DNA from 3 places in the Baekduia sp. genome. Region 3 is predicted to be linked to each of the others. Evidence: riboswitches for the same ligand, from Rfam matches in the RefSeq annotation. Region 3 holds a riboswitch; each other region holds the start of a gene.
What was found. Region 3 has a riboswitch for cyclic di-AMP ahead of VGO10_RS20975 (septal ring lytic transglycosylase RlpA family protein). Riboswitches for the same ligand answer to the same signal wherever they lie in the genome.
Positions count from the first base shown of each region.

Region 1 (9,830 bases), on a different contig from region 3:
TGGGCGATCGTCCGTGACGCGCGCAGCGTCGCGCCGACGATCACCACCGAGGACCAGGCCGAGTCCCGTGAGCGCCGCGAAGAGGACATCAAGCGCCGCAAGGCCAAGAACCGCGCGGCGGCCAAGCGCTCGCGCGCGGCGCGCAAGCGCAACCGCTAGCTGCCGTCGGTCGTCGTGCCCTGCTCGCCGGGGGCGAACGCCCGGCCTGCTATCCGGTTGTCCCGTTTTGTTCGCCGGGCGCGGCGACGTAGCCGGTACCCAGTGCCTTGCCCGTGGCGGCCAGGCACGCGCGGTCGAGCCGGACGAAGACCAGGGACTTGCCCGCCTCGCCCTGGGCGGGGTTGTTGCGACACCAGGTGTAGTGGTAGGTCCTGAAGTTCAGCGCGGCGACGAACGCGTAGCCGAGCTCGGCGACCTTCTGGCCCGGGTGCAGCGTCACGTCGCGCTTGATCGCGACACAGTCGTAGCGTCCGATGGGCTTGGTCAAGACGCGGTCGTCGGGGATCGCGGCCTTGGACTTCAAGATCGGGCCGCAGGCGGTGTGGGAGAACGGCCCGTCGAGCTCACCGGTCTTCACGCGGGCGCGGGCGTCGTCGGTGATCCGGCGCTCTACCGCGGTGACCAGCGTTCTGCGGGCAGCGAGGAGCTGCGCGTCGGTGGCCCAGGGCGGAGGCTTGACGCCGTACGCCACACCGCGGTGCGGGGCCTGCTCGCGGGCGATCCGGACGCGCAGCGCCGCGACCTGCCGTGTCTGCTCGATCTTGTTGGCTGCGTCGCGGTCGGACCGATCGCCGAGGGCGATCACCGCGATGGTGGCGAGCAAGGCGGCCAGGACGGCGGCGATCGTGCCGCCGATGAGCCACCGCCGACGCCGCTGGCCGCGCGTGCGGGCGTAGTACGAGGTCTGGCAGAACGGACAGCGCTCGTACTGCGTCCGCGCCTCGCGTCCGCAGTTCGGACAGGTGCGCAGCGGTAGTTCGGGCGGCTCCTCGACGGTCACGTCCTCACGAAGCGTAGAGATCGTGCAACCGATCGCCGCCGGATGCGTACCTAGTCTTCCGAAGGGTGCGCGAAGGCGGCGGCGAACTCATCCTTGCGCTTGCACGGTCGATCAACGAACACAAGACCTTCACGCGGCGCCCGCTTTCGAGATCCACACTGTGACCCGAGCCATGGCCAGCACCCTGCCTCGCCTGACGCCGCTCCGCGCGCCGCTGCCCAAGCTGCGCCACCTCCGGCGCGAGCGGCTCCGGCTGGCCGACGGCGAGCGGACCACGCTGTACGTGGCGCGCTATGACCTGCGCCGCTTCGATGTGCGCGTCGTCCGCCTCCCGCGGCCCGCGCCGCTGGAGGTCTACTGCCGCGCCAACGGCTTTGACGAGGCGCTGGTCGGTGGCTTCTACCAGCGGCCGGAGCTGACGCCGCTGGGCGAGCTGCGCACCGGTGGCGTCGTGCGCCGCCACGTGCCCTTCACCGCGCCGTTCGATGACGTGCGCGCGTGCATCAACGTCGATGGCTCGCGGGTGGCGATCGGCCGCCGCGGCGATCTGTCCGACGCGCCGGCCGGAGACTTGCTGCAGGCGGGACCGCTGCTTGTGCGCGGTGGCGCGCTCGTGCACGGCGACGTCGAGGGCTTCTCGGCCGGCTCGCATCAGTTTGACTCCGACATCACCGCCGGGCGCCATCCGCGCGCGGCGATCGGCCTGACGCGCCGCAACGAGGTGCTGGCCGTGGCCTGTGACGGCCGCGCCGACGACGAGGCCGGCCTGAGCATGCCCGAGCTGGCCGAGGCGATGGCGGCGCTCGGCGCCGTGCAGGCGATGAACCTCGACGGAGGCGGCTCGACGTCGCTGGTCTGCGGTGGCCGGCTGCGCAACGTGCCGCGTGAGGCGCACGGCATCGCGCTGCCCGGTGGGCGCACGGTGCCGACGGCGGTCGTGTTCCGCCGCCGTTAGTCATCTTTCCGGCACGTCGTACAACAAGAGGGTGCGCGCTCTCTCCGGTCTGATGTTCTTCCCACGCGGCGGTTCAGCGCATGTCGCCCGGGCCCTGGCGACCGAAATGCCCGCCCATGGATGGGACGTGACGCTCGTGACGGGCTCGCTGGCCGGCGGCCACGGCGATGCGCACGCGTTTTACAAGGACTTGGACGTGCGGCCCGTCGACTTCGGCGCCGGCGACGCGCCGATGCATCCGTCCTACGAGGACCGTTCGGGAGCCGCCGACGGCGTCTTCGCCGCGATCGACGACGCGGGCTTCGAGCGCCACGTCGCCGCGTGGTCGCGGGCCTTCGTGGCCGCCGACGCCGACGAGTGCGACGTCCTGCACCTGCACCACCTCACGCCGCTGCACGAGGCGGCGGCGCGCGTGGCGCCCGGCGTCCCGGTCGTCACCCACCTGCACGGCACCGAGCTGCTGATGCTTGAGGAGATCGCCGACGGCGCGCCGTGGCCGCACGCCGAGGCGTGGGCGCGGCGGATGCGCCGCTGGGCCCAGCGCTCGGAGCGCCTGGTCGTGCTGTCGCCGGGGCAGGTGGACCGTGCGGTGGCGCTGCTCGGCGTCACGCCGGAGCAGTGCGTGCTGAGCCCCAACGGCTTTGACCCCGAGCGCTTCGACGAGCTCGAGGTCGACCGCACCGCCCACTGGCGCCATCACCTTGTGGCGTCGCCGCGCGGCTGGGCGCCGGGCGAGGACGAGGGCTCGATCAGCTACAGCGAGGCCGAGATCGCGCCGCTGGCGCGCGGGCCCGTGGCCATCAGCGTCAGCCGCTTCACCGCGGTCAAGCGGATCGGCCTGCTGGTCCGCGCGTGGGCACGGGCCCAGAACGAGGACCGGCTGCCCGCCGATGCGTCGCTGGTTTTGCTCGGCGGCTACCCGGGAGAGTGGGAGGGCGAGCATCCGGCCGACGCGATCGTCGCCTCGGGCGCGCGTAACGTCTTCCTCGCCGGCTGGCACGGCCACGACGAGCTGCCGGCGTTCCTGTCGGCCGCCGACGTCAACGTCTTGGCGTCGGTGCGCGAGCAGTTCGGGTCGGTGCTCGTCGAGGGCATGGCCTGCGGGCTGCCGCCGATCGCCATCAACCGCTTCGGGCCAGCCGACATCGTCACTGACGGCGCGACTGGCTGGCTGGTCGGCCCCGACGACGAGGCGGCGCTGGCCGGCGCGCTGGTCGAGGCGCTTGGCGATCCGGTCGAGCGCCGCCGGCGTGGGCGCCGCGCCTGGCGCGACGCGCATGAGCGCTTCTCGTGGCCGGCGCTGGCCGAGGATCTGGCCGGCGTCTTCGACGAGGTGGCCGACGTCGCAGACGGGCGCGTGGCGGAGCGCGCTCCGGTCGCGTGAGGGGCCGCAGCGAGCTGCGCCGCATCGGCGCGCTCTTTTCGCCGTATCGCAAGCCGCTGGGCTCCGTCCTGGCGCTGATCGCGCTGAGCGCCGGGCTCAGCATGATCCCGCCGTTCCTGCTGCGCGAGATCCTCGACCAGGCGATCCCGGAGCGAGACACCGGCCTGCTGACCTGGTTGGTCGTGGGGATGATCGCGATCGCGATCGCCACGGGCGCGCTCGGCGTGGCGCAGACCTACCTGAGCAACATCGTCGGTCAGGAGGTCATGCACGACCTGCGGGCCGCGGTCTACCGCCACTTGCAGCGGTTGTCCTTGGCCTTCTTCACGCGTACCCGCACCGGCGAGGTCCAGGCGCGGATCGCGTCGGACATCGGCGGCATCCAGTCGGTCGTGACCTCGACGGCGACGTCGATCGTCTCCAACGCCACGACGGTCCTGGCGACGATCGGGGCGATGTTCGCGCTGGACTGGCGCCTGGCCGCCTTCTCGCTCGCCGTGCTGCCGTTCTTCGTGTGGATGACGCGCCGCGTCGGCGGGGAGCGGCGCAAGATCACGGCGGCCCGGCAGGGGCGCGTGGCCGACATGTCGTCCTTGGTCGAGGAGTCGCTGTCGGTCAGCGGGATCTTGCTGGGCCGGACGATGGGGCGCGGGGAGGAGCTGGTGCAGCGCTTCACCGCCGAGTCGCGCGAGCTGGCCGAGCTGGAGGTGCGCTCGCGGATGGCGGGGCGCTGGCGGATGGCGTCGGTGCAGATGTCCTTCGCGATCATGCCGGCTCTCGTCTATTGGTTTGCGGGGCAGACGTCAGCGATCTCGGTGGGCACGTTGGTGGCCTTCACGACGCTGCAGACGCGGCTGCTGTTCCCGATCGGCTCGTTGTTGTCGGTGTCGGTCGACCTGCAGTCCTCGATGGCCTTGTTCCACCGGATCTTCGAATATTTGGATCTTCCTGTTGATCTGGAGGAATCGCGCGAGCCCGTCGAGCTGCGCGACGTCCGCGGCGAGGTGCGCTTCGAAGGCGTGACCTTCGGCTACGACGCCGACGCGCGGCCGACGCTGGACGGCGTCGACCTCGACGTTCCCGCCGGGTCGTTCACGGCGATCGTGGGGGAGACGGGCAGCGGCAAGACGACGCTCGCCTATCTGGCCGCCCGGCTCTATGACGTCGGCGCGGGGCGGGTCACGATCGACGGCGTCGACGTGCGCGAGGCGAGCTTCGCGTCGCTGGCGCGGACGGTCGGGCTGGTCTCGCAGGACACGTACCTGTTCCATGCGACGGTCCGCGAGAACCTGCGCTTCGCGCGGCCGGAGGCGACCGACGAGGAGCTCGAGGACGCTGCGCGCGCCGCCCAGATCCACGACCTGATCGCGTCGCTGCCTGAGGGCTATGAGACGACGGTGGGGGAGCGTGGTTATCGCTTCAGCGGCGGCGAGAAGCAGCGGATCGCGATCGCGCGCGTGGTCCTGCGCAATCCGCCGATCCTCGTGCTCGACGAGGCGACGAGCGCGCTGGACACCGAGACCGAGCGCGCGGTGCAGGACGCGTTGGACGCGCTGGCCGCCGGTCGCACCACGATCGCGATCGCGCACCGGCTCTCCACGGTGCGCGACGCCGACCAGATCGTCGTCCTCGACGGTGGGCGGATCGTCGAGCGCGGAACTCACGAGGAGCTGCTGGAGCGCGGCGGGCGCTATACGGCGCTGCAGGCGGCGCAGCGTGAGGACGCGGCGCAGCAGGGTGAGGAGGCGACGGCGTGAGCGACGACGACGGCGCTGCTGCTGCCCGGCCGCGGCTCGTCGCGGTCGAGGTGCGCGCTGATCCGGATGCCTGGTGTGCCGCGGGGTTCACGGTCGGCGACGACGGGCGCTGCCGGATCGGCACGACCGACGTGGTGCTGTCGGGCGGTGACGGTGGCTTCGCCGGCTGGACGATCGCGGGCGCGATCCCGGGTGCCGACGGGCTCGATGGCGTCCCCACCCACGTGACGGCCTGCGATGCGCCGGTGACCGACGCGCCGCCCGCACACTCCAACGGCGTCACCGCGATCGACCACGTCGTCCTGGCCACGACCGACATCGCACGGACCTACGAGACGCTCGAGGCGGCGGGCTTTGCGCTGCGTCGCGTCCGTGACGGCGGCACGCCGGAGCGCCCGCTGCGCCAGGGCTTCTTCCTCTTCGCTGATGTCCTGCTCGAGGTCGTCGGCCCGCCTGAGCCCGCGCCGGGCACGAGCGATCCGGCCGCGTCCCTGTGGGGCATCACGCTGGTGACCGCCGATCTCAGCGCCGCTGCCGCAAGCTTCGGCGCCACGCTCAGCGCCCCGCGTGCCGCGGTCCAGCCTGGCCGCGAGATCGCCCTCGTGGCCCGCGAGGCCGGCCTCGGCGTGCGCGTGGCGCTGATGACGCCCCGTCTTTGAGACCGCATCGACACTGACGTCCGGCACACGGCGGCTTACGGTCATCGGTTTCCTGACCGCCGTCCTCCGCTGGACCGGACCATGGCGGTCACCGGCAGGCGTCCTCGGCCCCGCACGGTCGGGGGCGCCCTGCCACCGCTTCGCGGCTTTGCGCCTTTGCGGATCGGACAGGTGTCCACGCTGGTCAAGATTCGTTCAGGCCCGTGGACCTGGGTTCGATGCGCAGGACAGTGCTTCGTTTTGCTCGCCGCCTGCTCGTCCCGATTGCCGCCCTCGCCGCGCTCGCCGTCTCTGCTCCCGCAGCGTTGGCCGCATGTGCTGACGATGGCGTGTCCGCGTCGGATTCCGGCGCGACCGCCGCGACGCTCTGCCTGCTCAACGAGCAGCGCGCCGATCACGGGCTGAAGGCCTTCAACGAGTCGACCACGCTCGACCGGGCCGCCGACGACTATGCGGCCGACATGGTCAAGCGTCGCTTCTTCGACCACGTCTCGCCGGGTGGCGGGACGATGATGGATCGCATCAAGGCCGCAGGCTGGGTGCCGGTCGGCAGCTGGAGCGCGGGCGAGAACATCGCCTGGGGCTCGGGCTCGCTGGCGACGCCGGCCTCGATCGTCGACGGATGGATGCACAGCGCCGGACACCGCGCCAACATCCTGAACGGCGGCTTCACGCAGATCGGCATCGGTGTCGCCGCCGGCGCGCCGCAGGCCGGGGTTCGTGGTGGCGGCACCTACGTGACCGACTTCACCTCCGGCAACGCGTCGGCGTCGTCCAAGCGCCCCGCAGCCCGCTGCGCCACCCGTGCCCGTGCTGCACGGCGTCACGGACGCCGCGCCCACATCGCGCTCGTCGGGCATCGCGCCGCTGCTACGCGCCGCTGCGCGACCAAGCGCTAGCTCCCCGAGACCACCGCGCCCGACGCCGCGCAGCCGCTCCTAGCTCGGCGCGGCGATCGTGTAGCGCGCCTGGGCCCGCTTACGCGCCTTGGCGGCCTCGACCTCGCGGTCCTTCGGCGGCGCGTTGGTGACGAGCTCGGCCAGCAGCCGTTCGGTCACCTCGGTGACCGCGTCGATGGCGCGCGAGAACGCCTCCTCGTTGGCCTGCGACGGCTTCGTGAAGCCGCTGATCTTGCGGACGTACTGCAGCGCGGCAGCGCGCACCTCGTCCTCATTGGCCGGCGGCGCGAAGTTGTAGAGCGTGCGGATGTTGCGGCACATGCCTCCAGGGTAGAGGCCACATCCCGCACCGGGCCAGCATTGATCCCACATGAGGGGTCTGACCCCTCCACGCGGTTTCCGCTGCAAACTGCTGCCAACCAATTGTTGAGCGCAGATTAAGGGTCTGACCCCTAGAGGCCTAGTGGGTGGCGTGCGACGTAGCCCGCCGTCGACCGCTGGCCTGGACCCCAGCGGGAGCCGGAGGATGAGCGGCCGCTGGTGTCGTAACGGCGGCCGTTGACCACCATGAACGCGTGGCCGGCGTTGGCGTAGATCGTCACGTAGCGTCCGCGGCCGGGCTTGCCGTAGTGCATCAACTCGCTGGAGTCCAGCGGCGCGTCAAGGCGGCCCATGCCGTGCAGGACGTAGGAGACCGAGCCCGAGCAGTCATAGCCCGCGGCCCGGAAGCTGCCGTGGCCGCCGCCGTAGATGTAGGGCTTGTAGGCGATGCGGTTGCCGGCGGCGACCGCGCGGCGCAGGAGGATCACGTGGCGCGGGACGGCGAGCACGCCGCCGCGCAGGCCGGCGCGCTTGAGCACCGGATGGCTCCCACGGACGCCGAGCGCCTGCCAGGTGCCGGGGCCGACGATGCCGTCGGCCGTCAGCCCGTGGGCGCGCTGGAAGGCCTTGACCGCGCCCGAGGTCCCCGGCCCGAAGACGCCGTCGGCGCCGATGCCGAGCTTGCGTTGCAGCAGTCGCACGGACGAGCTGCGGCCCTGCACACGCGCACGGCGGCCGCTACCGACCACACCCGAGGCGTGCGCGCGGTGGTGGCGCGAGCGTCGGATCATCGACCACGTCACGGCGCCGACGATCCCGTCGGCGTGGAGGTGATGGCGGCGCTGGAAGCGCTTGACCGCGCGCGAGGTGCCGTGGCCGAAGATGCCGTCGGCCGGGGCGATGCCAAGGTCGCGCTGCAGGACCTTCACGCGCGTGCCATGGCTCTTGTACTTGAGCGACTTGGCGTCAGCGGAGGCCGACAAGGAGAGGGCGAGCAGGGCGGCGACGAACGTCGCGGCGAGCAGCGCCAGGAAGGGGCGGGAGATGAGAGCGGGCATGGTTGGGGCGCCTGCGAGGTGAGCTGTCGGGCTCGCGCCGCTGAGCGGCAGCGCTACGCGGTCATCCGAACCGCGATTCGCCCCGGCGACCGGGTCACGGTCGCAGTGGGTCCCCCGTCCGTTCGCAAGCGAACGATTCGGCGCGTGGCGGTTCTATCAGCCAAAATCCCTGCACTCCGCAAGATCGCTTGCAGCGACAGGGAGGAAGAACTACACGCCGACGCGCCGCAGCATCCGGACGGCGAGCGCGCCGAGGACGAACAGCAGGCCCGTGATCGCGACCAGCGCCGGCCACGTGTCGGCCCACGTCACGTGCGCCACGAAGCCCTGGCGCACGCCCTCGAGCACCTGCGTGACCGGGTTGACCGTCGCGATTGCCCGCATCCAGCCCGCCAGCAAGGCCAGCGGCGCGTAGGCGCTGGTGAAGAGCACGGCCATGAAGCCGACGGTCTGCATCAGCGGGGCGGCCTGTTGGGTCTTGAAGCGCAGCGCGACGAGCACGGCGTAGAAGGCGATCGCCGTCGCCAGGCCCATGACCAGCAGCGCATCGAGCGCCAGCGCGCCCACGCCCGGGAAGTCGACGCCGAGCGCGAACGCGACGATCAGCAGGAAGGTCGCCGGCAGGAGCGCCCGCAGCGCCGCGCTCGCCACGATCCCGATCAGGATCGTCGTGCGCGGCGCGGGACAGACCATCAGCCGGTCAAACCAGCCGCGCTCGATGTCGCGCGCCATGTTGACGCCCGTCGCCGCGCCGCTGAAGGCCGCGCCCTGCAGCAGGCCCACCGGCACGATGAACGTGCGGAAGTCCGTGGCGTCAAAGCCCGGCAGCCGCGCGGCCTCGCCGAAGACGCCGCTCAGTCCGACCAGGAAGATCGTCGGTGCCAGGACGCCCGGCACCGCGGCGCCGGGCACGCGCGTGATCTCGTTGAGCGCCCGCCGCACCAGCGCGCCGATGACGCGCAAGGACACCATCAGGCCGCGCGGCGCCTGCTCGAACGTGCGGCCCGTCAGCGGGCGGCCAATCGCCTCGCTGCTCACGCTGCACGCAGCCTTCCGCGCAGCGCCAGTACCGCAAGCCCGACGAACGCCCCGACCAGCAGCGCCGCGGCGGCGAAGCCCTCGAGCACCGGCGTCGCCGAGATCGATCCGATGATCGGGTCGCGCATGCCGTCGGCCACATAGCTCAGCGGGTTGTACTCCGCAAACCAGTTGGCGGGCGCCTGCAGCAGCGCCCGCGGGAAGAACGCGCTGGAGATGAACAGGATCACGAAGACCAGCGGGAAGATCCCTTGGACCGTCGAGGCGTTGCGCGCCCGCAGCGCGATCAGCACCCCGAGCGCCGCGAAGCCGGTCCCGGCCAAAGAGCCGATCGCCAACACCAACAAGATCCCCGGCACGCCGCCGTGGATCGACACGCCGAAGATCACGCCCAAGACCAAGAACCACAAGATCTGCGCGGCGGCGATCGCCGTGCCCGCGAGGATCCGGCCGAGCACGATCGACACGCGCGGGATGGGGGAGGCGACGAGCCGATCGAAGAAGCCGCCCTCGATCTCCAACGCCGTCGCGATCCCTTGCATCACGCCGCCGAGCAGGAGCGACTGGGTCATCGCCCCGGCCAGCTGGAAGTCGAGGAAGCCGTCGACGTGCGGGAAGCCCGGCAGGTTGGTCGTGCGGTGCAGGCCGCCCGTGTTGATCGCCAGAAACAGCGTGGGCATGATCACCAGCGGCGCGAGGAACTGCGGCCGGCGCAGCGCGCCGCGCAGCGTCCGGCGCGCCAGGGCGAGCGAGGGAACG
Region 1 covers NZ_DASYJG010000002.1:21,538-31,367, reverse strand. The annotation lists gene VGO10_RS00460 (hypothetical protein) at 1-159, shown strand, start outside; gene VGO10_RS00455 (hypothetical protein) at 209-1,000, opposite strand; gene VGO10_RS00450 (phosphodiester glycosidase family protein) at 1,173-1,955, shown strand; gene VGO10_RS00445 (glycosyltransferase family 4 protein) at 2,008-3,339, shown strand; gene VGO10_RS00440 (ABC transporter ATP-binding protein) at 3,336-5,096, shown strand; gene VGO10_RS00435 (hypothetical protein) at 5,093-5,755, shown strand; gene VGO10_RS00430 (CAP domain-containing protein) at 6,085-6,654, shown strand; gene VGO10_RS00425 (DUF2277 domain-containing protein) at 6,694-6,975, opposite strand; gene VGO10_RS00420 (peptidoglycan-binding protein) at 7,107-8,033, opposite strand; cyclic di-AMP (ydaO/yuaA leader) riboswitch at 8,042-8,176, opposite strand; gene VGO10_RS00415 (ABC transporter permease) at 8,244-9,071, opposite strand; gene VGO10_RS00410 (ABC transporter permease) at 9,068-9,830, opposite strand, start outside.
Region 1: another riboswitch for cyclic di-AMP. It lies ahead of VGO10_RS00420 (peptidoglycan-binding protein); the one in region 3 lies ahead of VGO10_RS20975 (septal ring lytic transglycosylase RlpA family protein).

Region 2 (9,830 bases), on a different contig from region 3:
GATCACGCTGTTGCGGCGCCGGCCGGAGGTCGAGAGCGTCGTCGAGCCCTTGTGGCGTCTGGGGATCACAACGCTTGGACAGCTCGCGGCGCTGCCGCGTTCGGTGGTCGCCGATCGCTTCGGCCGGACGGGCGAGCGCGCGCATGATCTCGCCCGCGGGCGTGACGACGAGCTGCGTCCACGGGTCCCGGGAGAAGTGCTGGAAGAAGTCCTGGAGCTGCCGGAGGCGGGCTCCGGAGCGCAGGTGGAGCGCGCGCTCGTGCTGCTCGTCGACCAACTGCTGGCGCGGCGCGAGCGTCGCGGTCGCACCTTGCGCGTGGTCGTCCTCGGCGCGCGATTGGTCGAGGGTGGGACGTGGCGTGAGCGGGTCGTCTTTCGTGAGCCGCTGGCCGACGCGGTCCGCATGCGCCTCGCACTCGGTCAGAAGTTGGTGTTGTTGCCGGCGCCGGCCGAGTCGCTGCGGCTGGCGGTCGAGCGCTTCGGGCCTTCCGGCGCAGGTGCCACGGCGCTGTTTGAAGATGGCTCGGCGCAGCGGACGACCCGGATGCGCGAGGCGATTCGCCAGGCGCGCGCGGTTGCGGGCCCAGGGGCTGCGCTGCGCGTGCTGGAGGTCGACCCGGACTCGCGGGTGCCGGAGCGCCAGACGGTGCTGGCGCCCTACGAGCTGTAGCCCTGCCGTGAACGGCCCCCGGCGGCTCAACCTGCCCCTGCCCGCGACCGTCCGGGCCGACGAGCGCGGGCGGCCGCTGGCGGTCGACGGTCGCGCGGTCGATGCCGTGCGCGAGTCGTGGCTGGTCGAGGATCGCTGGTGGACCGACGCGCCGCTGCGGCGGCGCTACTGGGAGGTCGTCACGACGCGCGGCGACCTGGTCGTGCTGTTTCGGGAGTTGGATCGGGTGGGAGGGTGGTACCGGCAGCGCTGAGCCTGCGCGCCGCCTGCGCAGTCTCGTGACGAACGCGTCTGGTCTCGTGACGGCTTGGGCGGAAGGGTGGAGCCATGGCTCTCCACGACCCGCGCGCGCATCGCCAGCGAGGCCAGGCGTCGGTGGAGTGGCTGGCGGTGGTCGTGCTCGTGGCGGTGATGCTCGGCCTTGGGGCGGCGCTGGCGCAGGCAGGGTACGTGGGGCGGCGGGTCACGCGCGAGCTGGCGCGGGCGATCTGCCTGGTCGGGAGCGGCGACTGCCGGCGCGATCAGGAGCCGTGCGTGGTGGGGTCGCAGGCCAACCAGCAGGGCATGACGGTGCACCTGCTCTTCTTCCGGCTGGGCGAGGACAAGCTGGGGGTGGTCGAGGAGCGCTCGGACGGGACGTTCGCCGTCACGCTGGAGGACGGGATCAAGGGCGGTCTGGAGGGGACGGGCGGGTTGCACGCGGGGGTGCGCATCGGCACGTTCGGGGTCTCGCTCGGCGGCGAGGTGACCGCCGCGCTGCTGGCGCGGCTGGGGCGCGGGCGGACGTGGATCGTGGGCTCGCGCGCCGAGGCGCAGCGGGTGCTCGCGCAGGAGGGCGACGGACGGCCGCCGGACGTGACGTCGGGGTCGGGGACGTGGGCGTCGTCGGTCGATGCTGCTGTGGGGGTCGAAGGCTTGGGGAGTGCGATCGACGTGGTGCAGGCCGGGATCGCGTTTGACCGTGCGGCGGGTTGGCGCGTCGACCGGCGGACTGGTCATCGCACCGCGTACGTGCAGGCGTCTTCGGCGGGGTCGGCCACGGTCAACGGCCGCGGCGTGCTCGGGCTGGCAGACAACGGTCAGGAGACCTACGCGGTCGAGTACGACGAGACGGAGCGCCCGGTCGACCTGCGCGTGATCGCGGCAGGCTCCTTTGCCGGCTCGCGCGATCTTCCGGCGGTGGTCCAGCCGGTGGCCGGTCTGCTGGAGACGGGTGCCGGCGAGGATGAGCGCGACTACGAGGTCACCGGCCACCTCGATCTGACCGACGCGGGGAACCTCGCGGCCGCGCGCGAGCTGCTGAACGCCATCGCGAGCCGACGTGCGACGGCGGCGCCCGAGCAGGCGCTGCGCCGGCGGATCGATGAGCACGGCACGGTGCAGGCACGCGTTCTGGCGACCCAGAGCAAGGAGCGCGGCATGAGCTTCGACTTCACGGGCGGGCCGGGCAGCTTCAGCGCTCAAGCGCAGATCCAGCGGCGCTCGCAGCAGGTGCTGGCTGCGACCTCACGCGGGCTCGACGGGCAATGGATCACGCGGACCGACTGCGTGGCGGCATGATCGACGGCGTCGACCTCGTATGCGAACATGTGTTCGTGTCCTACGTCGAGCTCCACTGCCATTCGGCCTTCTCGTTCCTGGATGGCGCCTCGCTGCCCGAGGAACTGGTCGTGGCGGCGCTGGAGCGTGGGCATCGGGCGCTGGCGTTGACCGACCACAACTCGGTCTCGGGGTCGATGGAGTTCGCTCAGGCCGCGACATCGCTGGGATTGCGCGCGATCCATGGAGCGGAGGTGGACCTGGTCGACCCGGGAACGGCGCACGCGCAGCGCGAGGGCGCGGTGCTCGGCGACGCCGAGCAGGCGGCGCGCTGGACGCGGCACGTCACCCTGTTGGTTCGCGACGCGCGCGGCTGGCGCAACCTCTGCCGGCTCCTCACGCGGGCGCACGCGCGGACGCGCGAGACGCCGGGCCGGCGGCGCGTGCTCGCGCCGATGCTGACGGTCGCCGATCTCGCTGCGCACACCGATGGCCTGGTCTGCCTATCGGGCTGTGCCGATCGCGGCGTCCACGACGAGCCGACCGCCCGCGCGCTGCTGGCGGCCTTCGGGCGCGACGCGTTCCGGATCGAGCTGCAGCGTCCGTTTCACCGTGACGACCGAGCACGCAACCGGGATCTGGCCGAGCTGGCCGGACGGCTCGGGGTCCCATGCGTGGCGACGGGCAACGTCCACGCCCACGAGCCGGCGCGTGCGCGGCTGCAGGACGTGTTCGTGGCCGTCCGCGAGCACACGACGCTGGATGCCTCCGAGCCGCTGCGACGCGGCAACCACACGCACGTGCTCACGACGCCGGCAGCGATGGCGGCGCGCTTCGAGGGCCATCCCGAGGCGGTGGCCGAGACGGAGCGCCTGGCCGCCACGTTGGTCTTCGACCTCACCGCCGACCTCGGCTACCGCTATCCGGGCGCCGGGGAGGACGGGACTGACCGCACGCTCGCCGAGGTCTGCGCCGCGTCCTTCGACACGCGCTACCCGGCGGGCAGCGTCCTGCGGCCGACTGCGACGGCGCGGCTGGACCAGGAGCTGGCGCTGATCCGCGACCTCGGGCTGTCGGGGTTCTTCTTGCTGCATCACGAGATGCTCGAGCTGGCGCGCGACGTGGCGCGGGAGGTGCGCGGCAACGCCGCGGCGCGCAGCCTGCTGCCGCCGGGTCGCGGGCGCGGCTCCTCGGTCTCCTCGATCGTCTGCTACCTCACGGGCCTCTCGCACGTCGATCCCATCGCCAACGACCTTCACCTCGGACGTTTCCTCAATGAGGAGATCACGTCGTTGCCCGACATCGACCTCGACTTCCCGCGGGATGTGCGCGCGGTGCTGATCCCGCGGGTGCATGAGCACTTCGGACAGGAGAAGGCGGCGCTGGTCGCGGCGTTTCCGACCTACCGGGCGCGCGGTGCGATCCGCGAGCTGGGCAAGGCTTTGGGGTTGCCACCGGGAGAGATCGAGCGGGTCGCACGGTCGTCGGAGGCGTTCTCGGCGCAGACCGTGGACAAGGACATCGCCGTGGCATTGGGCAAGGGCCGTCAGGCCGAAGGCCGCTGGCGCTGGCTGGCCGAGCTGGCCGCCGAAGCCCATGGCCTGCCGCGCCATCTCAGCCAGCACTCGGGCGGGATGATCGTCGCGACGCGTCCGCTCATCGACTGCTGTCCCGTCGTGCCCGCCGCAATGGAGGGACGGCAGATGGTGATGTGGGACAAGGACTCCTGCGGGGACGCCGGCTTCTTGAAGATCGACCTGCTCGGGCTCGGGATGCTGTCGGCCGTCGAGCGCTGCGTGGAGATGATCGCCCTGCGCCGCGACGAGCGGGTCGACCTGTCGCGGATCGCGATGGACGACAAGGCGACCTTCGACTGCATCAAGAGCGCCGACACGACGGGCGTCTTTCAGATCGAGAGCCGGGCGCAGATGGGCTCGCTGCGCCGCACGCGCCCCGGGACGCTGGAGGAGCTCACGATCCAGGTGGCGATCGTCCGGCCCGGGCCGATCGTCGGCGGCGCGGTCAACCCCTACATCGAGCGGCTGCAGCGGCTGCGGGTCGATCCGGACTTCGAGGTGCCCTATGACCACCACTCGCTGGAGCCCGTGCTGAAGGACACGCTTGGGACGATCATCTTCCAGGATCAGGTCATCGAGGTTGCGGCGGCGTTCGCGAAGCTGTCGCCAGGTGAGGCCGAGGGGTTGCGCAAGGCGATGAGCCGCAAGCGCTCGGCGGCGGCGATCGAGGCCTACCACGAGCGCTTCGTGCAGCAGGCGATGCAGGCGTGGCCCGATGTCGACGAGCAGCTCGCCGAGCGCGTGTGGCACATGGTCAAGGGCTTCTCGGGCTTTGGCTTCCCCAAGGCCCATGGCGCGGCGTTCGGCCTGCTGGCCTACCAGTCGACCTACCTGCGCGTGCACTACGGCCCCGAGTTCCTGGCCTCCCTGCTCGATGAGCAGCCGATGGGCTTCTACCCGCCCGACGCGCTGGTCCACGAGGCGCAGCGGCGCGGGATCGCGGTGCTGGCGCCCGACGTCAACCACAGCGCCGTGGGATGCACGGTTGTAGATGTCGACGGCGCGGCTGCGGTGCGGATCGGGCTCGCCTACGTGATGGGCGTGCAAGCCGACGACGTCGAGGCGCTCGTCGCCGAGCGCGAGGCTGCCGGGCCGTTTCGGACGGTCGAGGAGCTCGCGTCGCGCGCTGGGGTGGCCCGCCCCGCGCTGGAGCAGCTCGCGTGGTCGGGCGCGTGCGATGCGCTGGCGGGCGGCTCGCGGCGGCGCGCGCTGTGGGAGCTCGGGGTGGCGGCGCCGGGCAAGCGGCTGCTGACGTCGGTGACGGTCCCGTCCGGACGGCGGACGCGCGCCGACCTGGGGACGCAGCTTGCCTTGCCGCTGAGCGTGGGGGAGGCGCCGGCACTGCCGGGTCTCACCGGGTGGGAGGCGATGATCGCCGACTACTCGACCACCGGGCTGACGACGGCCGAGCATCCGCTGGGCCTGCTGCGGGCCGAGCTGCGCGCGAAGGGGATGGTGGCCAACGGCGACCTCAAGCGGCTGGGTCACGGGACGGCGGTGCGGCTCGGCGGGCTGGTCGTCGCGCGGCAGCGGCCGGGGACCGCCAAGGGCGTCTGCTTCCTGCTGCTGGAAGACGAGACGGGAACGATCAACCTGATCGTGCCGCCGAAGGTCTACGAGCGCGACCGTGTCGTGGTGCGCGCCGAGCCGCTGGTGGTGGCCGAGGGCGTGCTGGAGCGCCATGCGTCGGCGGGCGGGGCGATCAACGTCGTCTGCCGGCGGCTGGTGCGCCTGGACGCCAGCGGCCATCTGCAGGCCCGGCCGGCAGCCGACGTCGTCGAGCTGGTCCGCGAGGAGGCGCAACGGGCGGCGGTCGGCGAGGGCGAGGAACTGGCCGCGACCGGCACCGGGGACTTCCGTGCGGTGGCGCCGGCGGCACAGAGCTTCGCGTCGGGACGGCGACGATGAGGGGCTCGAAGGCGCTGGTGGGGACGGTTGCTGCGGCCCTCGCGGCGGCCGCCGCGGTCCGGGGTCAGAACCAGGACTTGCGCTGGGGACCGGGTCACCGGATAGGGTGCCGCACGTGATCGGCACCCTGGTGTTCGTCCTCGCCTTCCTCGCCATCGGCCTCTCGGTCGTGCTGGCGGCGATGCGGAGCGGCCGGCCCCCCGCGGGGTCGCGCCCTGAGACGCGTGGCACGCGCCGCGCCTGGGGCCTCGGCATCGCGCTCGTCGTCCTCGTGGTCGGCGTCGGCGTGCCGTTGCTCATCCTCGTCTCCAACGGCGAGGATCACGCCAAGCAAGGCGCCGGTGGAGTGGACCTCAACGCGTCTCAGACCACGGGTCGCCAGCTCTTTGCCGAGAAGTGCGCGACCTGCCACACGCTCGCCGGCTCCAACGCCGTCGGCCGCGTGGGCCCGAACCTCGACACGCTCAACGGCGGCGACCTCAAGCCCGCCTTCGTGCTCGACGCGATCGAGCACGGCCGCGCCCGCGGTGCCGGCCAGATGCCTGCCGGCCTGCTCTATGGCGCGGACGCCAAAGACGTCGCGAACTACGTCGCAACGGTTGCTGGTCGGTAGCTGAGGCGCGCTTCGACGCGCCGCGCGTCCGCTCGAACACCTGTCAAGAGCGAATGCGCACGAGGTCGGCAACTCGACTTGAGGTCCTTGCCGGAATGTCAAGGCGGAGATTCCCGCAGGTTGCGGGAACGTTCCGTCCGACGCATGCCTGACTATGCGGTCAGTTGGCGCTTGCCATAACTCTGCGATCTAGCAGGGATTTTCGACGTTGCTACGATGCCGCCGTTCACAACCGCTGAATCCCCGTCCAGGTACGCCCGGGCGAGGAGCGGGGGACCCACGTTGCACTGGGGCGAATCGCATACCGCGTAGCGCCGCTCTTTCGGCGCGAGCCCGTCAGCTAACCCCGTAAGCCCAAGGAAGAGGACTGAGAACACTTCATGCCATCGACGGACGCGCCCAACTGGTGGGCCGACGTGCAGCAGGAACGCGAGGATCTCGCCGATCCGAGCCGTCGCCCGGCCGATGACTGGCTGGGCGAGGACATCGACTTCGCCCCACGCCGCCGCTTCACGACCGAGCGCGACGGGGTCGCCCATCCGCTGCACGGCGTCTTCGTCCCCACTGCGTCGCACGCCCCCGCCCGCGAGGCTGCCGCGACCTCCCGCACCATCGAGCTGACCCTCGACGACGGCCCGACCGTCGCGGCGACGCCCGCGGACGTGGCCCACGAGCTGGCGCACCTCAGCGCCGCCGACGACCCCTTCGCCACGCCGCCCCCGCCGGCTGGCACCCGCCGCACCATCCAGATCAAGGGCCGTCCGGCGGAGCGTCGGCTGCCCTCGATGGCCCAGCGCCACCGCGGCCGAACTGCCTCGGACCGCGTCGGCGCGCGCCCCGACCGCATCGCCCTCTGGGCCGTCGCCCTCGGCGCGATCCTGATCCTGCTCGCGGCGATGACCTCGTCCTCGCAGGCTGCGGTCGCCCATCGCGCGGCCACGGCCCCCGCCTTCTCGGCGCACGTCGTCCACGCCACCGTGCACCACGCGCCGCTGCGCGCGACGCTTCGCCCGTAGCCCGACCACCTTCGGCCACATCGCCTCCGGGGCGCGCGGGACGAGATCCCGCGCGACCCCGGCGCCGATGGCCCACCATCAGCGTCGAGGGACGACTGATGGTCCGTATCCGACCAACAGTCGTCCCTCGACCACCCCGCGGCGTGGCTCGACACATCGGCGCCCAGTTTCCGACCAGCGTGACAGCCCCGATCCTCTAGGGTCCCGGGCCATGAGCGACCAGCCGCGCACTGTGGAGGACGTCAAGGCGATCGTCGAGGAGCACCAGCTCCGCTTCATCCGCTTCTGGTTCACCGACATCCTCGGGCAGCTGAAGTCGTTCAGCATCAACGCCAACGAGCTGGAAGACGCGTTCGAGAACGGCATGGGCTTCGACGGCTCCTCGATCACCGGCTTCAACGCCATCGAGGAGTCCGACATGATCGCTATGCCGGACCCGTCGACGTTCGCGATCCTGCCCTGGCGGCCCGAGGAGCAGGGTGTCGGCCGCGTCTTCTGCGACGTGCTCACGCCCGAGCGCACGCCGTATGAGGGCGACCCGCGCCACGTCCTCCGACGGGCCCTGGACCGCATGCACACCATGGGCTTCGACACGTTCAACGTCGGCCCCGAGCTCGAGTACTTCCTGTTCAAGGACAAGAACGGCACCGAGGTCCTCGACGAGGGCGGCTACTTCGACCTCACGACGCTCGACGCCGGCTCCGACGTCCGCCGCGAGACCGTCATCGCGCTCGAGCAGCTCGGCATCCACGTGGAGTACTCCCACCACGAGGTCGGCCCCTCCCAGCACGAGGTCGACATGCGCTACGCCCCAGCGCTGAAGATGGCCGACGACTGCATGACCCACAAGATCACGGTCAAGGAGTACGCCATGAAGTACGGCTGGCATGCCACGTTCATGCCCAAGCCGCTCTTCGGCGAGAACGGCTCGGGCATGCACACGCACATGAGCCTGTTCAAGGACGGGTCCAACGCGATGTTCGACGCCGACGACCCCTACTTCCTGTCGGACATCGGCAAGGCCTTCATCGCCGGCCAGCTCAAGCACGCCCGCGAGCTGTCCTCGATCTTCGCTCAGTGGGTCAACTCCTACAAGCGCCTGGTGCCCGGTTACGAGGCGCCGGTCTACGTGGCCTGGAGTCGCCGCAACCGCTCAGCGCTCGTGCGCGTGCCGCTCTACCACCCCGGCAAGGAGAACGGCACGCGGATGGAGCTGCGCTGCCCCGACCCCGCCTGCAACCCCTACCTCACGTTCGCCGCGCTGCTGCAGGCGGGCCTGGAGGGCATCGAGAAGGGCTATGAGTTGCCCGAGCCGATGGAGAAGAACCTCTACCACTTGTCGCCCGACGAGCGCAAGCGCCTCGGCATCGAGCAGTTGCCCGAGACGCTCGGCGAGGCGGTCGAGCTGACCGCCGAGTCCGAGCTGGTGCTGCGCACGCTCGGCGAGCACATGTTCAACCGCTTCATCGAGAACAAGCGCCAGGAGTGGGAGGACTACCGCGTGCAGGTCACGCAGTGGGAGCTCGACCGCTACCTGCCGGTGCTCTAAGAGGACGGAGCGAGGAGCTCGCGGAGCTCTTCGACCCCGGTCACTGGCAGCCGGCAGGCGAAGCGCTCGCAGACGTAGGCCGCTGCCGCGCCGTCGACCGGCTCGCGGCCGGCCATCAGCTCAACGCCGTCGCCGGGCGGACCCGCGAGGACCACGCCGGGCCGCAGGCGCTCACGCACGACGGCTGCCAACGCGGCCAGCGCGGCGTCATCGTCGGCGCCCGCCAGCGCCACCTCGTGCCCCGGGCGCACCAGCAGGTCCAGCGCCACGAGCGCATGCGCGAAGGCCTGCGGATGCGGACCCATCAGCGGCGCGACCAGGCGCAGGTGGGAGACCGCGGCCTCCTCGTAGCGCGCATCGCCGGTCAGCGCGCTGAGCCGCAACAGCCCGACCGCCGCCGACGAGGAGCCCGACGGGATCGGCGCGTCCTCGATGTCGCGCCGGCGCACCACCAACTGCTCGTGGTCGCTGGAGGTGGCGAAGAAGCCGCCGCCCTCGGGGTCGGCGAAGCGCGTCAGGACCGAGTCGGCCAGGCCCCGCGCCTCGGCCAGCCAGCGCGGGTCGAAGGTCGCCTCGTACAGCGCGACCAGCGCCTCCAGCAGGAAGGCATGGTCCTCGAGGTAGGCATTCAACTTGCCTTCCCCGTTCTTCCAGGTGCGCAACAGGCGGCCGCCGGTGTCGCGCATCGACCCCATGACGAACTCCGCGGCGTCCACCGCGATGGCCAGCAGGTCCGGCCGCTCCAGGACCGCACCGGCCTCGGCAAAGGCGTGGATCGCCAACCCGTTCCAGGCGGCCAGGCGCTTGTCGTCGAGCCCCGGGCGCACCCGGCCCGCGCGCGCCGTCATCAGCGCGCTGCGGATCCGCGACCGCTGCTCCGCCGGCGGCTTGACGCCGCGCCCCGTCAGCACGTTCAGGGGTGGGTGGGATCCGGTCTGATGGTGGGGGTCAACGAAGT
Region 2 covers NZ_DASYJG010000061.1:27,958-37,787, reverse strand. The annotation lists gene VGO10_RS13655 (hypothetical protein) at 1-670, shown strand, start outside; gene VGO10_RS13650 (hypothetical protein) at 678-923, shown strand; gene VGO10_RS13645 (hypothetical protein) at 998-2,230, shown strand; gene VGO10_RS13640 (DNA polymerase III subunit alpha) at 2,227-5,694, shown strand; gene VGO10_RS13635 (c-type cytochrome) at 5,810-6,307, shown strand; cyclic di-AMP (ydaO/yuaA leader) riboswitch at 6,531-6,677, shown strand; gene VGO10_RS13630 (hypothetical protein) at 6,688-7,323, shown strand; gene VGO10_RS13625 (glutamine synthetase family protein) at 7,535-8,872, shown strand; gene VGO10_RS13620 (thioredoxin domain-containing protein) at 8,869-9,830, opposite strand, start outside.
Region 2: another riboswitch for cyclic di-AMP. It lies ahead of VGO10_RS13630 (hypothetical protein); the one in region 3 lies ahead of VGO10_RS20975 (septal ring lytic transglycosylase RlpA family protein).

Region 3 (9,830 bases):
GATGTGCAGCGCCCGCACGATCGCGTAGGCGATCCCGAAGGCCAGCGCGTCCTGGCCGAACGCGCGCGGCATGGCGATCGCCACGATGAGCATCCCGCCGGCGGCGGCAAACAGCGTGACGCGAAACAGCCCCTCGTCGGTGCCCGCCGTGTTGCCCAGCCAGGCAAACGACGCCCACGCCCACCAGATCACGATGAGGATCGCCATCCCTTGGAGCAGGCGCATCCACTCGGGGTCAGCGGCGATGAAGCCGGTGACTTGCGTGATCGCAAAGACGAAGACGAGGTCGAAGAAGAGCTCCAGCGCGGTGACGCGCTGTTCGGGCTCGGCCTCCGGCGGCGCGCCCTCGGTGACGGCCATCGTCTCGGTCATGACGCCACGTGCTCGGGTCGCAGCGAGTAGGACACCAGGTTCCAGGTCCGGCCTTTGACAACGATCGGGGCCAGCGGAACGTCCTCGGCGACGAAGCCCGCGCGCTGGGCGACTTGCCGGCTGGCGGCGTTGTCGACGTCCACGTCGCAGGCGACGCGCGCCAGGTCCAGCGTGCGCAGCGCCCAGGGCGCGAGCAGCTTGACGGCGCGGACCGCGATCGCTCGCCCGCGTGCCCACGGCGCGACCCAGTACCCGATCTCGATGGTGCGTTGGGTCCAGTCGGGTCGCAGGAGGCCGGCGGTGCCGAGCAGCTTCGGGCGATCGCCCGCGTCGGCGATCACGAGGCTCAGCTGCTGCCCGGCCGCGGCGCGGGCAGGCGCGCCGGCGACCCAATCGCGGGCATCGTCCTCGCCGTAGGGCACCGGCACGAAGGTGAAGCGCTGGATGTCGGGGTCCTGGCAGGCCTCGGTGATCGCCGGCACGTCGGCCACGGTCGGCGCGCGCAGGCGGATGGTGTCGTCGGCGAGCTCGGGGTCCGGGAGCGGGAGCGGCGGCATCGGGTCTCGCTAGATTCGCAGACCGATGGCGACACCGCGCGAGGTGACGGTCAAGAAGCGCTGCTGCAAGAGCGACCCGCGCTGCAAGCGCTGCCCGGTCGTCGCCAAGCGGCTGAGCGCCGTCGGGATGGCACAGCGCACCGGCAGGCGCACCTACGTGATCGACGCGCCCAAGAAGGCGATCAAGCGCGCCCGGCGCTTCAAAGCGCGCAAGGTCAAGCTCGGCTCTTGAGGTCCGTGTCGAGGTATGGGTCACATGGACCCTTTGCTCGACACGGATCGGTCAGGTCCGCCGCCGCCTACCGCCGCGTGTCGACGAAGAGCGACTGCGCGGCGACGCCGATCCGGCCCTGCTCGTCGCGCAGGATCGAGGTCGACTGGCCGACGCCCGAGCGGTCGAGGTCGGTGCGGGCGTCGAGCGACACCCACTCTCCTACCGGCTCGCGGTGCAGGTGCACGGTCAAGTCCGTGTTGATGAACAAGTGCTCGCGGAAGTCCAGCGCGCGGCTGAGGCCATTGCCGAAGTCTGCGAACGCGACGGCGCGCTGCAGCGGCGACGGCTCCTCCCCCGCGACCACCGGCATCCGGAAGCGAAACCAGCCCAGGGCCGGCCCGCGGCCCCAGTCGCCGCGAACGAAGCGCAGCTCGATCGCCGTCAGATGAAAGCCCGCGGTCTCGCCGCCGCCGCTCCAGCTCTCGACCGCACCGTCCTGCGGGCCCGGAACCTCGGGCTCGGGCGCCGGAAGCGCTGCTTGGGGCAGTTCGACGTCGCCACGCCGCAGCAGGGTCGCGTTGGCGCGCAGGACCTCCGTGCCATCGAGCGTCGTCAGCCGCGCTTCAGCGAGCGCAAGCTTGCGGCCGCCGCGCGTCAGCCGCGCGCTCGCGAGCACCGGCTCCAGTGGGACCGCGCGCGGGAACTCGACCGCGAGCCGGACGCAGCGCATCGACCCCGGCGTCTCCAGCGCCTCGATCGCATGCGCCAGCAGCGCAGTCGGCGCGCCGCCGTGCAGCGATCCGGCGTCCCACGGGCCACGGGCGTGGATCGACGGGACGAACGCCTCGCCATCGCGGGTGAAGACGGCCTCGGTGGTCATCGCAGCTCCTTGCGGATCACGATCTTCAGCCCCGACCACGTCGCATCGATCGCGCAGACCTTCACATCGACCAGCCCGGTCGGCAGCACGACCTCGCGCACGACGTCCTCCGTGATGTTGGTGTCCATCTTCGCTGCCTTCTTCGGCCACGCCACCCAGACCATCCCATCCGGCGCGATCGCCGCCCGCAGGGCACCCAGCCGCCGCGCCAGCACCGCCCGCTCGGTGACGAACAAGATCACCATGTCCTTGCTCTCACCCAGGCGCGTCGTGACCACGACGCCCTCGGGCAGCTCACCGAGCGTCGCGTCGAAGCCCTCGGGCGCCGCCAGGATCGCCGCCTTCATCCCGGACTTGAAGCCGAGCTTCTGAACCAGCGAGGTTCCGGAGTAGCCGGCAGACATCGCCGACACCCTACGACGACGCCTCCCGCGCCCGCACCCGCGGGTCCAGCCAGACCTGCAGCAGATCGAAGAGCAGCGTGGTCGTCGCGATCAGCAAGGCGCCGACGGCGGTCATACCGAGGATGAGCGTGGTGTTCGAGGTGCCGATGGAGTGGGTCAGATCGCGAAAGACGCCCGGGACCGAGAAGACCTGCTCGACCAGAACGGCGTTGGTGATGAGCAACGGCATCGCCGAGGAGGCGAGCATGGCGGTCGGGCCCAGCGCGACGGGCGCGACGTGGCGGCGCAGGACGGCCCCGTCGCTGAGGCCTTTGGCGCGGGCGGCGCGGATGTAGTCCTCGTCACTGACCTCAACCATCTGCCCCAACATGACCCGCAGGCACATGCCCGCCAGCGGGAGGCCGACGACGATCCAGGGGACGATCAGCGCGCCGAGCCACCCCGTCGGTGAGTGGTCGAAGTCGACGTAGTGCAAGGGGATGCCGACCCCGAGATCGAACCTGCCGATCTCCGCACCGAACAGCAGCAGCGCCATCAGCCCGACGACATACACCGGCGCGCAGAGCGCGACCATCGCGATGGCCTGCATGGCCTGCGACACCGCACCGCGCGGCCGGCGCGCGCAGAGGATCCCGCCGCCAACGCCCGCCACCACACCGAACAGCAGCCCGCCGGCGATCAGGCTCACGTCGGCGGGCAGCCCCTCGCGGATGAGGTCTGCCACCGGCCGCTGCGCGCCCTCCTGGGAGCGGCCGAAGTCGAAGTGCAGGAACGCGCGCTCCAGGTACCGCGGCAGCGAGTCTTCCTGACCTTTGAAGAGCTGCGGGCGCAGCAGGTGGAACATGATCCACGCGCACGTCGTGGCCGCGACGACAACGACCGCGATCCCAATCAGCCGCGTGGCGAGCCGCTTCACGCCGAGGCGGCTGCCGCCTCCGCGGCGACCGCGGCGATGACCTTCGAGAGCTGGCCCCCCTGCCAGGCGATCGGGCTCTGGCCCTCCTCCTCGACGACCAACCGCGCGCCCGGGATCAGCGAGGCGTACAACTTGCCGATCGCCAGCGGGTGGCCGGGGTCGGGCTCGTCGCGGCCGGCCACGACGACCGTCGGTGCGGTGATCTCGCCGAGCTGCGAGCGCGCCTCGAAGGGTCGCGAGCGGGGGACGACCTTCAGCGCGTCGGCCACGGCGTCGGGATGCTCGTGGGCTCCGAGCCGCTGGCGCAGGACCGTCTGCAGCGTCGACCGCCACTGTTCGGGGGTGGGTGGGGCGTCATCACCGTAGGCCTCCACGAACCCCTCGACACCCCCACCGCGCAGCCCGTCGCTCAACGCGTCCCACCGCCCAAGATCTCCCGGCCAGTCCTCCGGGTCATAGGCCGGCGTCACCACCACGAGCCCCGCCACCCGGTCGGGGTGCTCCAGCGCCACCCGCACCGCGGTGTGCGCGCCCATCGAGGCACCCGCCAGCACGGCGCGCTCGAAGCCCGCCTCATCCATCACCGACAACAAGTCCCCCGCGAGATCCGCGTAGGTATAGGCGTCGAGCGACGGTGCCGGGTCTGACGCGCCGTGGCCGCGGGCGTCGTAGGCCAACACGTCGTGGCCCGCGCGCTGCAGCGCCTTGGAGCCCATCACGACGTAGCGATGCGTCGCGGTGAGGCCGTGCAGCAGGACGACGGGGAAGCCGGAGCCGCTTCGCTCTTGGAACAGCGTCACCCGTCGTACCCTAGGAGACATGGCCGTGATCGACGTCACCGAACAGGACTTCCAACAGCAGGTCATCGAGCAGTCGAAGACGATCCCCGTCGTCGTCGACTTCTGGGCGGAGTGGTGCGGCCCGTGCCGCTCACTGGGCCCGCTCCTCGAAAAGGCCGCCGCCGACCGCGAGGGTCAAGTCATCCTCGCCAAGGTCGACACCGATGCCAATCAGCGCATCGCGCTCGATTACCAGATCCAGTCGATCCCGGCCGTCAAGGCCTTCAAGGACGGCGCCGTCGTCTCGGAGTTCCTCGGCGCCGTGCCGCCGCCCAAGGTCGCGCAGTTCTTCGACGCGCTGCTGCCCTCGGAGGCCGACGCGCTGATCGAGGCCGGCGACGAGGATTCGCTGCGCCGCGCCATCGAGCTCGAGCCCGGGCGCGCCGACGCCAAGCTGCGCCTCGCGATCCTGCAGCGCAAGGGCGGCGACCTCGACGGTGCGCTGGCCACGCTGGCCAACGCTCAGGGCGACTTCGCAGCCGACGGCCTCGCCGCGCGCATCCGGCTCGAGCGCGACGGCGACGAGGGCGCGATCCAGGCCTTCGCGGCGCTCGACAGTGGCGACCCGCAGAAGGCGGTCGACCTGCTGATCGACGCGATCGCCTCGGCCAACGGCGCCAAGGACGATCTGCGCCGCGTCGTCGTCGGGATCCTCGACGCGTTCGGCGTCGACCATCCCTTCGCCCGCGACGCGCGGCGGCGCCTCGCCGGCGCGCTCTACTAGCCAGGCGTCGCGGCCAGCGCGTGCGCGCGGACCAACTCCGCAGCGCGCGCCGGCTGCTCCCACCAGAACATGTGGCCGACCCCCGCGAAGATCTCCAGCTGCGCATCCGGGATCAGCGAGGCGATCAGCCGCCCGTTCTCGACCGGCAGCATCTGGTCCTCGTCGCCGTGGATCACGAGCGTCGGCAGCGCCAGCGACGGCAGGCGCGCGCTGGTGTCGTGACCGGCGATCGCCTGCAACTGCAGCATGATCACCGGCACCGGGGCGGGCAGCGACTTGGCCATCGCGCGGAACACCTCATAGGCGCCCTCCTGCGCGGCGAACGCCGCCGAGACGTTGACCTCAAAGGCGGTGCGAATCGCCAGCTCGCGGTCGCCCGACAGCATCCCCGCGCTGAGACGCTGGAGCGTCGACTGGGGCGCCACCACGGAGTCCGGACCGCCGCAGTAGGTGCAGCCCAGCGCGAGCGTCCGGATCCGCTCCGGATGGTGCAGCGCGAGCTCCTGGGCAACCATGCCGCCCATCGAGATGCCGAGCACGTGCGCGCTCTCCCAGCCGAGCTCGTCGAGCAGACCCGCGGCGTCCTGCGCGAGATCGGCGATCGAGAACGGCTCGTCGACGCGGTCGCTGCGGCCGATGCCGCGGTGGTCGTAGGCGACGGTGTCGAAGTCGCGCGCCAGGTCGGTGGCAAACGGCTCGCCCCAGGAGAGGTGCGTGCCGCTCATGCCCTGGATCAACAGCAGCGGCTCACCGGACCCGCTGCGCTGATGGAAGAGGCGGCGGCCGCCGACGGTCAGATGCGACATGACGAAGGACGCTACCCGACGGCGAAGAGCACGAGCTGGCCCGGCGGGATCTCATGCGGCGTGGCCACCGCCACCTCCTCCTCGACACCTTCGAAGCCCGCAACGCGCACGCCGAGCAACCGCACCGGCCGCGGCGGCGCGTACTCGCGAAAGAGCTCCAGCGCGACGGCGATGATCGTCGCCTCGTCGTTGATGTAGGCGTCGATCGACCGCGCACGCGTCACGGTCGTCCAGTCGTCGAGGCGGACCTTGATCGCGACCGTGCGCCCGCGCGTCTGGGCGCGCTGCAGCCCCTCGGCCAGCCGCTTGGACTGCCCGCGCAGGATCGACTCCAGCTCGGCGTGGTCGGCGACGTCGACATCGAAGGTCGTCTCGACCGACCGCGACTTGGCCACGCGCGTCGTGACCAGCGGCGACTCGTCGTGCAGGTGCGCGCGACGGTGCAGGTCGTGGCCGTAGCGCTCGCCGAAGCGCTCCTGCAGCTCGACGACCGGCGCGTTCTGCAGCGCGCCGAGCGTCGCGTAGCCCATCTCAGCCAGCCGCGCCGCGGTCTTGGGGCCGATGCCCGGGACGATCCGCGGGGAGCGGTCGGCGATGTGGGCGGCGCACTGCTCGCGACCGATCGCCACGAAGCCCGCGGGCTTGCCGAGGTCAGAAGCGATCTTGGCGACCAGCCGGTTGGGCGCGATCCCGGCCGAGATCTGGATGCCGGTCTGCTCCTTGACCGCGGCGATCAACTCGCGCAAGAAAGGCAGCGGCTTGTCGATGCCGGTGAGATCGGCGTAGGCCTCGTCGATCCCGGCTTGTTGGAGGACATCGACACGCTCGCGCACGAGGCCCCAGACCTCGCGCGACTTCTCGGAGTAGGCCTGGTGGTCGGGCGGGATCGTCACCGCCTGCGGGCAGCGCCGCCGCGCCTCGGCCGCGCTCATCGCCGAGCCGACGCCGAACTTGCGCGCCTCATAGGACGCGGTCGTGACGACCGCACGCGGGCCAGTGCCGGCGACGATCACCGGCAGCCCCTTGAGCTCCGGCCGCCGCTGCAGCTCGACCGACGCGAAGAACGCATCGCAGTCGAGGTGAGCTATGACGCGCTTCGCCACCCGTCAAAGGTACGCGGCGCACCCGACGCGCCCACCCCACCATGCGTCGAGGGACGACTGCACCACGCCCTCGGGGTTCAGTCGTCCCTCGATGACCCAAAGGGTGCATCGAGGGACGACTTTGGGGTCCTCAGGACCCACAGTCGTCCCTCGACGGCCCAGGGTGATGCCGCTAGCGCGTGGTGAGAACCGTGCCGGTCGAGCCGAAGCCGAGCTTGGCCTTCGTCGCGGCGGTCAGGTCGAACTCGCGGGCGCCCACGTAGGGGCCGCGGTCGACGACCGGCACGCGCACGGTACGGCCGCGGTAATGCAGCGTGACCTTCGTGCCGCACGGCAGCGACTTGTTGGCGACGCCGAGCGTGCCGGGCGTCAGCGTGCCGCCGCAGGCGAGGTGGCCGCCGTAGAGGCCGGGGCCGTACCACGAGGCGAGCGCCCGGCGGTAGATGCGGGCCGTGCCCGCCAGGTGGCGCGACGAGGACAGCTCGCGCGTGCCGCCGAAGTGGACGCGCACGCGCTTGGTGCCGGTGCGCGCCGCGCGCCAGACCAAGACGTAGCGGCCGTGGCGATCGGTGCGATCGTGGTCGACCGTCCTCCACCCGCCACTGCCCTTGGCCAGCTGCAGCGAGACGGCGCGGCCGGCGCCCGCCGGGCGCAGGGCGCCACGGACGACGATGCTGTTGCCCGCCATGACCGTGCGCCGCACGCTCCTGACGGTCAGCGAGGACGACGCCTTGATCGCGACAGGCGTCGCGGCCAAGGTGGGCGCTAATGGAGACTGCGTATCGGAGCTCGCGACGGACGGACCCGCCGCGACGATGGTCGTGCTGAGAAGCGCGCTCGTGAGACCCGAAGCGCGCAGGTTCTTGAGCCTCAAGGAGAGGCACCTCCTACGTGATCAGCGCCTGCGGGGTTAGCTGTCGGGCTCGCGACAAGCCGCGGCGCGTGCATCGGGCACGCGTCGGTCAATCGCTACGGGGCCAGTGGGCCCCGACTCGCCCCAGCCGGTCGGATCGCACTCACGACCGGCAGATGGGTCCCCCGCCCGTCTCCGATCAGGCGGAGACGGTTCGGCGTTCGAACAAGTGTTCGTTCAGACTATCCCGAGACCCGGGCCGCTGTGTGAACCGGGTCACACAACCAGCGGTCAGCCATTGACAGCTGTCAGGCCGAGAGCAGGGCCTCGGCGGTGCCCGCCAAGACCATCGCGGCCAGCGCGGGGTACAAGCTCGCGAACGGATGCATCCCCTCCGCCATGCGCTGCTGGGACACCGCGATGTAGCGATCCATCTCATTCAGCACTTCACGATGCTGCGCACCGTCAGGCGCCTGGCAGGCCAAGCGCGCCAGCGAGAACGCCTGGGTCGCATCACCCTGGAGGAACGTGACCTGCACGGCCGTGGCCACGTAGCTGATCACCCGCTCGAAGCTGAGCACGCGGGCGCCGAGGTTGCCCGTGCCCGCCGCCGGGCCCAGGTCCAGGAGGTCGTCACCGGCGAGCACCCGCTCGATCTGACCGCCGGCGATCACCGCAGCCTGCTCGGGCGTCAGCCCGACCGCCCGCGCGCAGCGCAGCATCAGCAGCGCCGGATACCGCGGCCCGCCGTACGGCATGTCCGAGGCGTACAAGATCTGCCCGGGCGGCACGGTGGCAAACAGCGTCAGCATGTCGCTCACGTGCCACCACGACGTGTCGAACAGGATGTTCGGCAGTCGGCCCACGTGCGGCGCCAGCAGCCCCAAGTCGCTGATGCCGGCGTGCGCGAGGATCAGCCGGGCGCCCGGATGCTCGGTCGCCAGGTGCACGATCGGGTCGCCGAGGTCAGGGATCCCGCGGCCGGCGTGAAAGAGCACCGGCAGCCGGTGCTCTCCGGCCAGCGCGACGAGCTCCTCGACAACCGGGTGCGGGAGCACGAAGCCATCGCTGCGCGGATGGAGCTTGAAGCCCCGGGCGCCGGCCGCCAGACAGCGGCGCGCCTCCTCCATCGCATCGGGCGCCTTGGGATCGATGCGCGCCAGCGGGACGAGCCGACCATCAGATTCCGCACACGAGCGCAGGACCCAGTCGTTAGGCCCGCGATAGCCGTCGGGCTCCTGCATGGCGAAGACCAGCGCGCGCTGCTGGCCGGCCGCATCCAGCGCCGCGATCAGCTCTTCTGGATCGGCCTCAAAGCCATCGGGATCGTGATGGCCGATGTGGGTGTGGGCGTCGAACCAGGAAACGCTTTCCCCCAGCCACGCAAGCTCGCGCGACCACAGCTCGACGAGGACGTCTTCGAAGGGCAGACCGACCACCGGCACGGTGCGCACCCTACCCGAGTGGTCAACGGCGTTAGGCGGCTACGCCGTCCTCCGCGCGCAGCGACCCCAGTTCGGCGCGCAGGCGGGCGAGCCCGAGGCGGATCCGACTCTTGGCGGTGCCGAGCGGCACGCCGGCGCGCGTCGCGATCTGGTCGGCGGTCAGCCCGCCCCAGTAAGCGAGCACCAGCGCCTCGCGCTGGGAGTTGGGCAGGCGGCCGAGCGCGGCGCGGACGTCGGAGCGGTCGGCCGAGGCAAGCGCCAGGTGATCGGGCTGCAAATCGGCGCCGCGGGAGACGTCATGGGCGACGACGACCTTCAAGCGATCCTCGGCCCGCCCGGAGGCCTGCCCCTCGCGCCAGACATCGACCGCGCGACTGCGGGCCATCAGCCGCAGGTAGCTGCCGACCTCGCCGCGGCCGGCGTCGAACTTCTGCGGGTTGCGCCAGACGCGCAGAAAGACGTCCTGGACGACATCCTGGGCCGCCGCCGAACTGCCCAGCACGCGGTGGGCGGTCGCGTGGACGCTGCGCCGGTGCTCGTCGTAGATGCGGCCGAAGATGACGGGATCGCTGAGGTCCATCGCTACGTGCTCCAAGTCCGGAGAGGGGTCAGACGGAGAGGGTCTACCCGTGCCACCAGCACCTTACACACGATGTTGAAGGTTAGCAAAGCCTGTGTAGAACCTGTGTGCAGACACCCTGCAAGAACCTGCCTTTC
Region 3 covers NZ_DASYJG010000098.1:87,045-96,874, forward strand. The annotation lists gene VGO10_RS20925 (low temperature requirement protein A) at 1-372, opposite strand, end outside; gene VGO10_RS20930 (GNAT family N-acetyltransferase) at 369-929, opposite strand; gene VGO10_RS20935 (hypothetical protein) at 955-1,161, shown strand; gene VGO10_RS20940 (thioesterase family protein) at 1,229-2,023, opposite strand; gene VGO10_RS20945 (DUF3052 domain-containing protein) at 2,020-2,427, opposite strand; gene VGO10_RS20950 (ABC transporter permease) at 2,438-3,343, opposite strand; gene VGO10_RS20955 (alpha/beta hydrolase) at 3,340-4,143, opposite strand; gene trxA (thioredoxin) at 4,163-4,906, shown strand; gene VGO10_RS20965 (alpha/beta hydrolase) at 4,903-5,712, opposite strand; gene dinB (DNA polymerase IV) at 5,724-6,815, opposite strand; gene VGO10_RS20975 (septal ring lytic transglycosylase RlpA family protein) at 6,988-7,572, opposite strand; cyclic di-AMP (ydaO/yuaA leader) riboswitch at 7,701-7,898, opposite strand; gene VGO10_RS20980 (amidohydrolase family protein) at 7,977-9,113, opposite strand; gene VGO10_RS20985 (RNA polymerase sigma factor) at 9,145-9,693, opposite strand.